DNA from 2 places in the Rossellomorea sp. LJF3 genome. Region 2 is predicted to be linked to the other one. Evidence: riboswitches for the same ligand, from Rfam matches in the RefSeq annotation. Region 2 holds a riboswitch; the other holds the start of a gene.
What was found. A riboswitch is a leader RNA that binds a small molecule or an ion and turns the genes downstream of it on or off. The one in region 2 is predicted to bind FMN.

Region 1: linked by a shared signal. The riboswitch ahead of V8G47_RS10700 (ECF transporter S component) and the one ahead of ribD (bifunctional diaminohydroxyphosphoribosylaminopyrimidine deaminase/5-amino-6-(5-phosphoribosylamino)uracil reductase RibD) in region 2 are both predicted to bind FMN.

The regions. Positions count from the first base shown of each region.
Region 1 covers NZ_JBANLY010000009.1:49,953-54,626, forward strand. The annotation lists gene V8G47_RS10685 (RecQ family ATP-dependent DNA helicase) at 1-1,001, opposite strand, end outside; gene V8G47_RS10690 (helix-turn-helix domain-containing protein) at 979-2,043, opposite strand; gene V8G47_RS10695 (ferredoxin) at 2,267-2,515, shown strand; gene V8G47_RS10700 (ECF transporter S component) at 2,621-3,190, opposite strand; FMN riboswitch at 3,346-3,480, opposite strand; gene V8G47_RS10705 (peptidoglycan DD-metalloendopeptidase family protein) at 3,595-4,488, opposite strand.
Region 2 covers NZ_JBANLY010000001.1:454,091-458,764, reverse strand. The annotation lists gene V8G47_RS02385 (ABC transporter permease) at 1-271, shown strand, start outside; gene V8G47_RS02380 (patatin-like phospholipase family protein) at 784-1,656, shown strand; gene V8G47_RS02375 (hypothetical protein) at 1,791-2,486, shown strand; FMN riboswitch at 2,681-2,824, shown strand; gene ribD (bifunctional diaminohydroxyphosphoribosylaminopyrimidine deaminase/5-amino-6-(5-phosphoribosylamino)uracil reductase RibD) at 2,999-4,093, shown strand; gene ribE (riboflavin synthase) at 4,107-4,674, shown strand, end outside.

The sequences.
Region 1 (4,674 bases), on a different contig from region 2:
TCTGAGTATAACACGACAGAAACACTACTTTCTCCATCGCGGCCAGCCCTTCCAATTTCCTGTAAAAACGCTTCGATGCTGGAGGGGAAATGAAAGTGAATGACGAAACGGATATTTTCTTTATTCACTCCCATTCCAAACGCCGAGGTTGCACAGATCATTTTAAGCTTCCCGGAAAGGAATTGCTGCTGAATCAAGATCCGGTCCTCCTGCTCCATCCCCCCGTGGTAATGGGCAACTCCTGACACCCCGTTCTCTGACAGCCAGAGAGCAACGTCTTCAGCCATGCGTTTACTTGAGAAATATACTACCCCCGGACCATCCCACGCCCTCACACATTCCAACAAAGTGTTCAGCTTTTCATTTTGTCCGGATACCCTATTAACAAATAATCCAATATTTCCACGATCGACTGAATAGACCATTTCAACAGCATGATCCATTTGAAGCACCTGCTTGATGTCTTCCCTGACTTCCTCCGTCGCCGTTGCCGTCAATGCCAGGGTGGTCGGGTTGTGTAGCAGCTCCTTCAGTTCCCCGAGCTTTAGATAATCCGGCCTGAAATCAGGTCCCCACTGAGATATACAGTGGGCTTCATCGATCACATACAGGGAAATATCCAAAGATTGCAGGGAGGATATGACCCCTCGATTCATTAACATTTCAGGGGAAATGAAGATGAACTTATATAAATGCAATCGTTCCAAAGCCTCTCTTCTTTCCAAATAGGGCAAAAAAGAATTCAGTGCGATGACCCGCTTTTCCCCCATCACTTTCATCTGCTCCACTTGATCCTGCATTAAAGAGAGCAGTGGAGAAATGATCAACACATGCCCATTCATCAGATAACCGGGTAGCTGATAACACAGTGACTTTCCTGTTCCCGTCGGGAGCATAGCAACCGTATCCTGTTTATTCAGCACGGAATGGATGATTTCTTCCTGCCCTTCCCTAAAGGAAGAGTAGCCGAATCTTTCTTTAAGTTCTCGTTGCAGATTCACGTATTTCACCAGCCTTTGCGATTGCCACACGGATTTGAAAATAGCTCAAATGAGGGAGCTTTTCTTTAATGGGCTTAAGTCTTTTCGTTTGTGCTTCCTTCATCACTTTCAGTACGTTTGCATATTCTTCCCGGGTAATGAAGGGATCAATGCCCAAACCTTCTTCTGTTAGAATTAACTCGATGACATGGTCCTCAATGGTATTGAGTTTCAATTTACGGATCCGGGCGATTTCTTCAAGGGAATGCCCTCTCTTATACAAGTCGTAGGTCTTGCTGGTCGAGATGGTCAGGTTCTGTCTGTGATCATTTTTCAATCCCATGGAATATAATAACGGATAGCCTTTAGGGTCCTTTTCTATTTCTGACAACATACCGTGGAGCAAATTCAGGAATCGGAAGCGGCATTCTTCAGGATCCATGTCCAATTTCTCTGCCACCTGAAATTCCGTCCAGCCGTAGTCTCTATATCCGGTTAATCGATACACCAATAGAGATGGATCACTCCCCTGGATATTCAGCAAGGTGGTCAGCTCTTTGAACAATAGGGACGAGAGATTGTCACTGTTAGGATTGGCCCTAAAACAATTCTTGACCCATTCCTGTATATGTCTGTTCCGCTGAACCGGGTAATAGAGGAGTTCCTGACGTTTGGCATTCGAAAGGACTTGAACCAGGAGACTTAATCTCATCCAGAATAAACGGGCTTGATCACCATGGATGAGGCCGTTCATTTCTGAAGGGAAAGCCTCATCAAGAAAATATTGTTTCACGGCTTTAGAGCCCTCGGATGAAACTTTGGCAATATCATTTTTCCCAACGGTTATCCATCCAGCCTCTTCCAATTCATTCACCTTTTGATTGAAATATGGCCGCTTCAACTTCGGTAAAGAAAGGAAAAAGGGTTGCAGATGAAAGATATGTGCATCCTGAATCGATTGGGAAGATTTCTTCCCTTTTAAAATATGAAATACCGAGTAAATGGAGCGCTCTCCATTAATTTGCGAAAAACAATATAGGATCACATAATTAAGATAGGTCAATGCTCTCCTCCTTAATATGTAGGTTATTGTCAAATATTGTACCATGAAATTGGCTTTTCACCATGTTTTGTTTTTCATATATAGGATAAAAATAAAAAGAAAGCACCTAACTATTGAAAAGTCATCCAATCCTCTATAAAATAAACATTAAGTGATTTTTCACAAATTGACATTGTGTATAATGATGAATTATATAGAATTATTTATTCGGGAGGTTTTTTCTTTGCCAAAATATACGATCGTTGACAAGGACACATGCATTGCATGTGGAGCATGCGGGGCTGCCGCTCCAGATATTTACGACTATGATGATGAAGGTATTGCATTTGTAACATTAGATGATAACCAGGGAACGGTTGAAGTTCCTGACGTATTGGAAGATGATATGATCGATGCATTCGAAGGTTGCCCGACAGATTCCATTAAAGTATCTGACGAACCATTCGACGGAGATGCACTGAAATTTGAATAGTAAGAATGAGGGCTAAGAAGATCTATCTTCTTAGCTTTTTTTTATGAAATGGAAGGCAATAGAAAAACCCCTCAATATGGTTGAGGGGTTCATTTTATATGATCACTATGCCGCTTTGTTTAAGGCCACCTGTCTTGATAGCCAGCCTTGAAGGCGGACAAACAGTAAGGTAAATACGGATGTCACCAAAATCCCTTTCAGGATGTTGAATGGAACGATTCCGGTAATGATGATTTCAGCCGGAAGCTCAAAATTCATGAAGTATTTATAAGCAGGTAGGAACACAAAGTAATTCAGGATCCCCATGCTGATACTCATGACGACGGTTCCTGTGATCAGGCCGACCAACAGACCTTTTTTCGATTGAAAACGTGAATAGATGTAATACGTCGGAAGTATCAAAAGGACTCCCGCAATAAAATTGGCTGCATGACCAATCGGAACACCTGTGTCGCTTCCGGTCATGACATAATCGATCACGTTTTTAAACAGTTCGACCAATATCCCTGCAAGCGGTCCCAGTGTAACCGTCGCAATCAATGCAGGTACATCACTGAAATCAACCATTAGAAACTTTGGAAATGGTGGAATTGGGAAGTTGAATAACATTAGTACATACGATATGGCACTTAGCATTCCAACTGTGACAAACATTCTCGTATTCATTTTTTTCATAACTCTCTCTCCTTTAGGAGATTCATCTCAAATCGAAGACGGTTCAAGCGAAAGGTAGCATTAAAAAACTCCCGGATATACATATATCCCGGAGAATGAAAGGCATACCCTAATAAACGTTTAGCTTCCCATTTTCTAAACGTTGTGGCCATCACCTTCATCTTCTCCCATCCAGACTATACTGTCGGCTTTGGAATCGCACCAAATCCTGCCCCAAAAGGCTCGCGGGCTTAGAAACACGTGGTTTCATCACCGCCGGTAGGGAATTTCACCCTGCCCCGAAGACGAATCTTTATTTTTTTATACATTCTCATTATACATAAAGTGGAGGGTTATGTGAAGAAAAACAGTTCGAATTCGAACTAAATATGTTGAATCCCTTTCCCGCGGTGTTCATTACATCCTCAATCCACCTTCAGCACCTGCTGGGGATAAATCGCCGTTGCCGGGTTCAAGTCATTCCTCGCCACCAGTTCTTCCATATCGATCCCCTGCGCCATTGAGATCGAATAAAGCGTGTCCCCTTGCTTCACTACGTACTGCCCTTTAGGGGATGATCCTGGAATCATCAATCTCTGATTGACCTTTAACCCCGAGCTCTTCAATCCATTTTCCTGCATTATATCTTCAATTGACACATCGTATTTTCGTGAAATCCCCCAAAGGGTCTCACCTTTATGGACGATGTGCACCCCATCCGCTACACTTTCATCATGAAGCGATTCTGGATTCCCTGAGACCCCGACTGCCTGGAAAGGATCCTGCTCTTTGGCAAACACAAGCTGCCCGACTTCTCCATGACCGAAAACACGATAGGGATCGATTGCGTTTTCTTTATCAATCGTCCACTCCCCCCTGTGTACTTCAAAATGGAGATGGGCACCCGTTGATCTTCCTGTATTTCCTAATCGTCCAAGTTGTTGACCTTGTGCCACTTCCTGATTTTCATCTACAAGCCTGCTTTGAAGATGAGCATAAACGGTTTCATATCCATTTTCATGCCTGATGAATACAACATGCCCGTAGCTCTCTGAAAGATAAGATTTGATCACTTTTCCTTTAGCGACAGAATACACAGGCGACCCGATTTCCCCTCCGATATCCATGCCTTTGTGAGAACCCGACCTTGTACCATATGAATCTGTTATCATGCCTTCTACGGGAAATGTCCAGGACGAAGTGTCCCCTGCCACCTTATCCCCCTCTGCTTTTACCACATTACCGGTTAAGAACATCATGAATACACATAACGTTAAAAGAAAAACGATGAACAGCCTTCTTGCATAATCGAAAATCATGCTTGTCCTCCTTCGCTCTTATTGACAGACGTGCCTCGACTTCTATATGTATTACACCATTCTAACCTTTTCCCCCTCATCCCATGCATCGGCATACTTTTTGAGATATTTTTCCTTTGTGTAGTTTGTCTGTGTATGGGGTAAATATTCGTTTTTATCGCTTTATAAATAAAAAAGACCAGATTC
Region 2 (4,674 bases):
ATCGGTGATTTTCTTCAGTAGCCTCGTACAAACGCCGGGTCTAGCTGCCTTTTATACAATCGCATCGACCATGCTGGTCACCTTCTTCTCAGGATATATGACAAAAACATTAAAATGGTCGCCGGGCCAGTTGTCTAACTATGTAAACGATCTGATCCTTCAGGGCCGATGGACAGAAAATCTCTCAGGAACAATCTACCTGACCTTGGCCATATGCCTGTCTATCCTCATCATCACCCCGACCCTCTCCAGAAAAAAAGAACTGAGCTGACGTCTTATCGTCAGCTCTTTCCTCATTAGGGACGGACCTCTTGAATGATGAGAAAAGGATTTCATTGATTTATGTCGAATGGTGGTAGAAGAAGGAGGATGATAGAAAGTGATCCAGCGTGCAGGCATCATCCTCATTTAAAATGGTAAACTGGCAGTTATAAAAAGAATAAGGAATGGCTGTGTATATTATGTGATTCCAGGAGAAGGCATGGATGAAGGAGAAACCGAAATGGAAACGGCGGTTCGGGAAGCGAAGGAAGACTTTAAATCAACGTCTCGGAACTGAAAACCGTGTTGACCTTCAAGCAGAATAATACACATTCTTACTATTTTGTGGGAAAATATAATGGCTTATTTGGCTCAGGAAAACGTGAAGAATCCGATTTTACCAGGGATAGAGGAGAATATATTCCCTGCTGCATCCTGATGGAGGAACTGTCGGGGGAAAAATTGTACCTCTGGAAGTAAAAGAATTTCTATTACAGCAAAAGGCAGGTGGTCAAGAAGATGATGATAAATGAAACCGGACTCGTCCTCGAAGGTGGCGGCATGAGAGGAATATACACGGCGGGGGCCCTGGAATTTTTCTTGGAGAACGGAATTGAATTCCCTTATGTCATCGGGGTATCGGCAGGTGCATGCAATGCCGCGTCTTATTTGTCCAAACAAAACGGCCGCAACAAAAAGGTGAATGTGGATTTCATCCGCGACCCTAAATATTTATCATGGCGGAACTACTGGAAAACGGGCGAATTATTCGGGATGGACTATGTCTTTGATGAAATTCCGAATAAATTGGTACCCTTCGATTATAAAGCCTTTCACTCCAACCGAACGGAATTTGTAGTCGGGACAACCGACTGTCATACAGGAAAGGCAGCCTATTTCTCAAGGAAGGATTATGGAGAGGACCTACTCACGATCATCCGCGCATCAAGCTCTCTTCCATTTGTGGCTCCGATTGTTGAATTCGCTTCCCGCCACCTCCTTGACGGGGGCATAAGCGATCCGGTTCCAATTGAAAAAGCCGAGCAGGACGGATTCAAAAAAAATGTGGTCATCCTGACCCGGAATAGGGGATATTATAAAAAGCCTTCAAAATTTTCTTTCCTGGTGAGAAGAAAGTATCCTCAATATCCAGAGTTGCACAAAACGCTGATGAACCGCTATATTCGCTATAACCAAACGATTCAGGAGATAGAAAGAAAAGAAAAAAATGGAGACGTTTTGATCATCCAGCCCCAGCATCCACTTAAAGTAAGCCGAATTGAAAAAAATCCTCAAAAACTGGACGAATTGTACTGGCAGGGCTATCATGACGCAGAATCAAAATGGAAGCAGTTAGTCGATTGGAACCAATCAGGGAGGCTCGTACACTCATAAACGTCAGGGATGAATAGAACCACTCATTAGTGAAAGAGTGTTCTGTTCATTTTCCCCCGTTTTCCTGACAGAAGGTCTTTTTACAGATTTTTCACATACATATGATAGAGATTCCTTGAAAGGACGAGCACTCTATGAACCTCTATCAAATATACAAAAATGAACAATATACACTGCTTTTCAGAAGTGTCATGTATTTTCTCATTGGTGTAGGGATGCTTGTAGTGACACAGCAATTGTATTATTTTCCCCTGCTGATCTTCATCCCGGCGTTTTCAAATTTATATCTCAGCTATAGCCTGAAAAAGGAACTTAAGAAGGCAAACCGCCTGTATTATGAAAATATGCCTGTCTCCGAGCATTCACTTGTAGGGGTCCATACAAAGGAAGGCTCCTATTATTTAAAAACGAACGGTTGGTCACGCTATTTTATTCAACGTACTTCCATGATCAATAACCCGAAACAATATTTGTTTCATAGAAAGCATAAACTTCCGCTGTCATTTTCGAAATGGAGCAGAACCATAAAGATCGATCATCCAGGGAGAAGAATGATGTTTCAACTGAAATATCAAAGTGCCACCGCCATCGAATGGCAGAATGAAGGTGGGGACACGATCCTCATCTATAAAGGAAACAAGAGATGGATCTTGAACTATCAAGAAAAAAATTATCTATCCTTACAAAAAGGGTACCTCCCCCAAAGTGTTCAACGGCTGTTCGATTCCCACCACAGTTACGTTTCATTTTACGAAACATACAATGATGATTTGGACTGGCTTCTGATCTTTCTTTGGTATGTAGACAGTGATTATTTTCTCACATCATAGCCCATTCATTTGGGTACAATAATGAAGGAAGAATGTAACACGTGTGAAAGAAACTTGACTCTAATAATATAGAGGCATATATTATCCCTTGATTTTATCACCCCGTATTCTAAAAATTAGGACAAAAATCTTATTTTAGTGCGTCTAACATGATTTTATTTATGAAACTATGATAGAATAATGATAATCGAATAGGTTTCCTTCGGGGCAGGGTGAAATTCCCTACCGGCGGTGATGAGCACATGCTCTTAGTCCGTGACCCGGCTAATACATATTAGACGGTGGATTTGGTGAAATTCCAAAGCCGACAGTGAAAGTCTGGATGGGAGAAGGAACGGAAGCATTTAGTGATGTACAGGATAGGAGTCCGATCAGTGTTTATGGATGATTTTTCCTTTCCGAAATATCAGATTGAATGCTCTATTTAGTCATGCCAACTTCCCCCAAGTAAAACGTTACTTGGGGTTTCTTTATTTCTGAATAGTTTTTTCGATAGAAGGGGGGTACATCAATTGAATCATACCCATTATATGAAGCTTGCCATTTCTATGGCAGAGGCAACCCTTGGCCAGACCTCGCCTAACCCTGTAGTAGGGTCTGTAGTGGTCAAAAATGGAGAAATCGTCGGGATGGGTGCTCATTTGAAAGCGGGAGAAGGACATGCAGAAGTGAATGCCATTAAAATGGCAGGAGATAAAGCGAAAGGAAGCGACATTTACGTTACCCTCGAGCCTTGTTCCCACTATGGGAAAACACCTCCCTGCTCTCAGTTGTTGATTTCAAGCGGGATAAAGAGAGTCCATATCGCCACCCTGGATCCCAATCCACTAGTGGCCGGGCGTGGAATTCAACAATTAAGGGATGCAGGCATTGAAGTAGTGGTTGGAGAGCTTGAAGAAGAAGCCCGGGAACTGAATAAGCATTTTTTCCACTTCATTCAAAATGGTACCCCATATGTCACGCTAAAAACAGCGGTTACCCTAGATGGAAAAACCGCATCAGCTTCGGGAGACAGTAAGTGGATTACATCCGAAGCCTCGAGAACCGATGTCCACTATGATCGTCACAGGCATGACGCGATATTAGTAGGAGTCAATACGGTCATTCAAGACAACCCACACCTTACCACCCGTTTGCCCCAAGGTGGAAAAAACCCCATTCGAATTATATTAGATACTTATTTGCGTACACCGATCCACTCTCATGTCGTAGAGGATTTAGAAAGTAGAACCATCATATTTACAGGCAGTTCGGTCAAAGAAGATCAGAAGAAGCCCTATATCGATCGGGGATGTGAAATCATTTCACTTATCGATGAAAAGATAGGCATTCGCACCGTCCTGAAAGAACTAGGTTCCCGGAAGATTGCTTCCCTTTATGTAGAAGGTGGTTCCACTATACATTCAGCCTTCTTAGAGGAAAGAGCTTTTCAGGAAATGGTTATGTATATGGCTCCAAAGCTTGTTGGGGGAAGTGCTGCCTTCACGAGTTTTGGTGGAAAAGGATTTCCAACCATTGCAGAAGGATTGGAAATGGAGATTGCCAAGCTGGATCGTGTAGGACAGGATATCAAAATTGTCACACGGCCAAAATGGGAACCGTTGTGAAAGGGGGAGAAGGATGTTTACTGGAATCATTGAAGAAATTGGATCGATCGAACACATGAAGAAGTCTTCCTCTTCCATGGAAATGACAATTGCAGCGGGACGCATCCTCGAAGATATCCATATCGGGGACAGCATCAGTGTGAACGGGGTTTGCTTAACCGTCACTTCATTCAGTTCCAGCAAATTTCAGGTTGATGTCATGCCTGAGACGTTTGAAGGGACCACCTTACGGACCCTTACCCGTGGTTCGAAAGTGAACCTGGAAAGGGCCATGGCAGCAAATGGACGTTTCGGCGGTCATTTCGTCAACGGCCATGTAGACGGGGTGGGTACCATCGTGAGAGTAGAGAAAGTGGAAAATGCATGGTATATGGACATTACCATCCCTGAACATCAGGGCCATTTATTCATCATGAAGGGTTCGGTCGCAATAGACGGCACCTCCCTTACTGTGTTTGGTGTAAAAAATAATCGTATTACGATTTCCCTCATCCCTCAGACGAGAGGGGACACGGTCCTTGGTAGAAAGAAAGTAGGGGACCTTGTCAATATTGAATGTGATATAATGGCGAAATATTTTC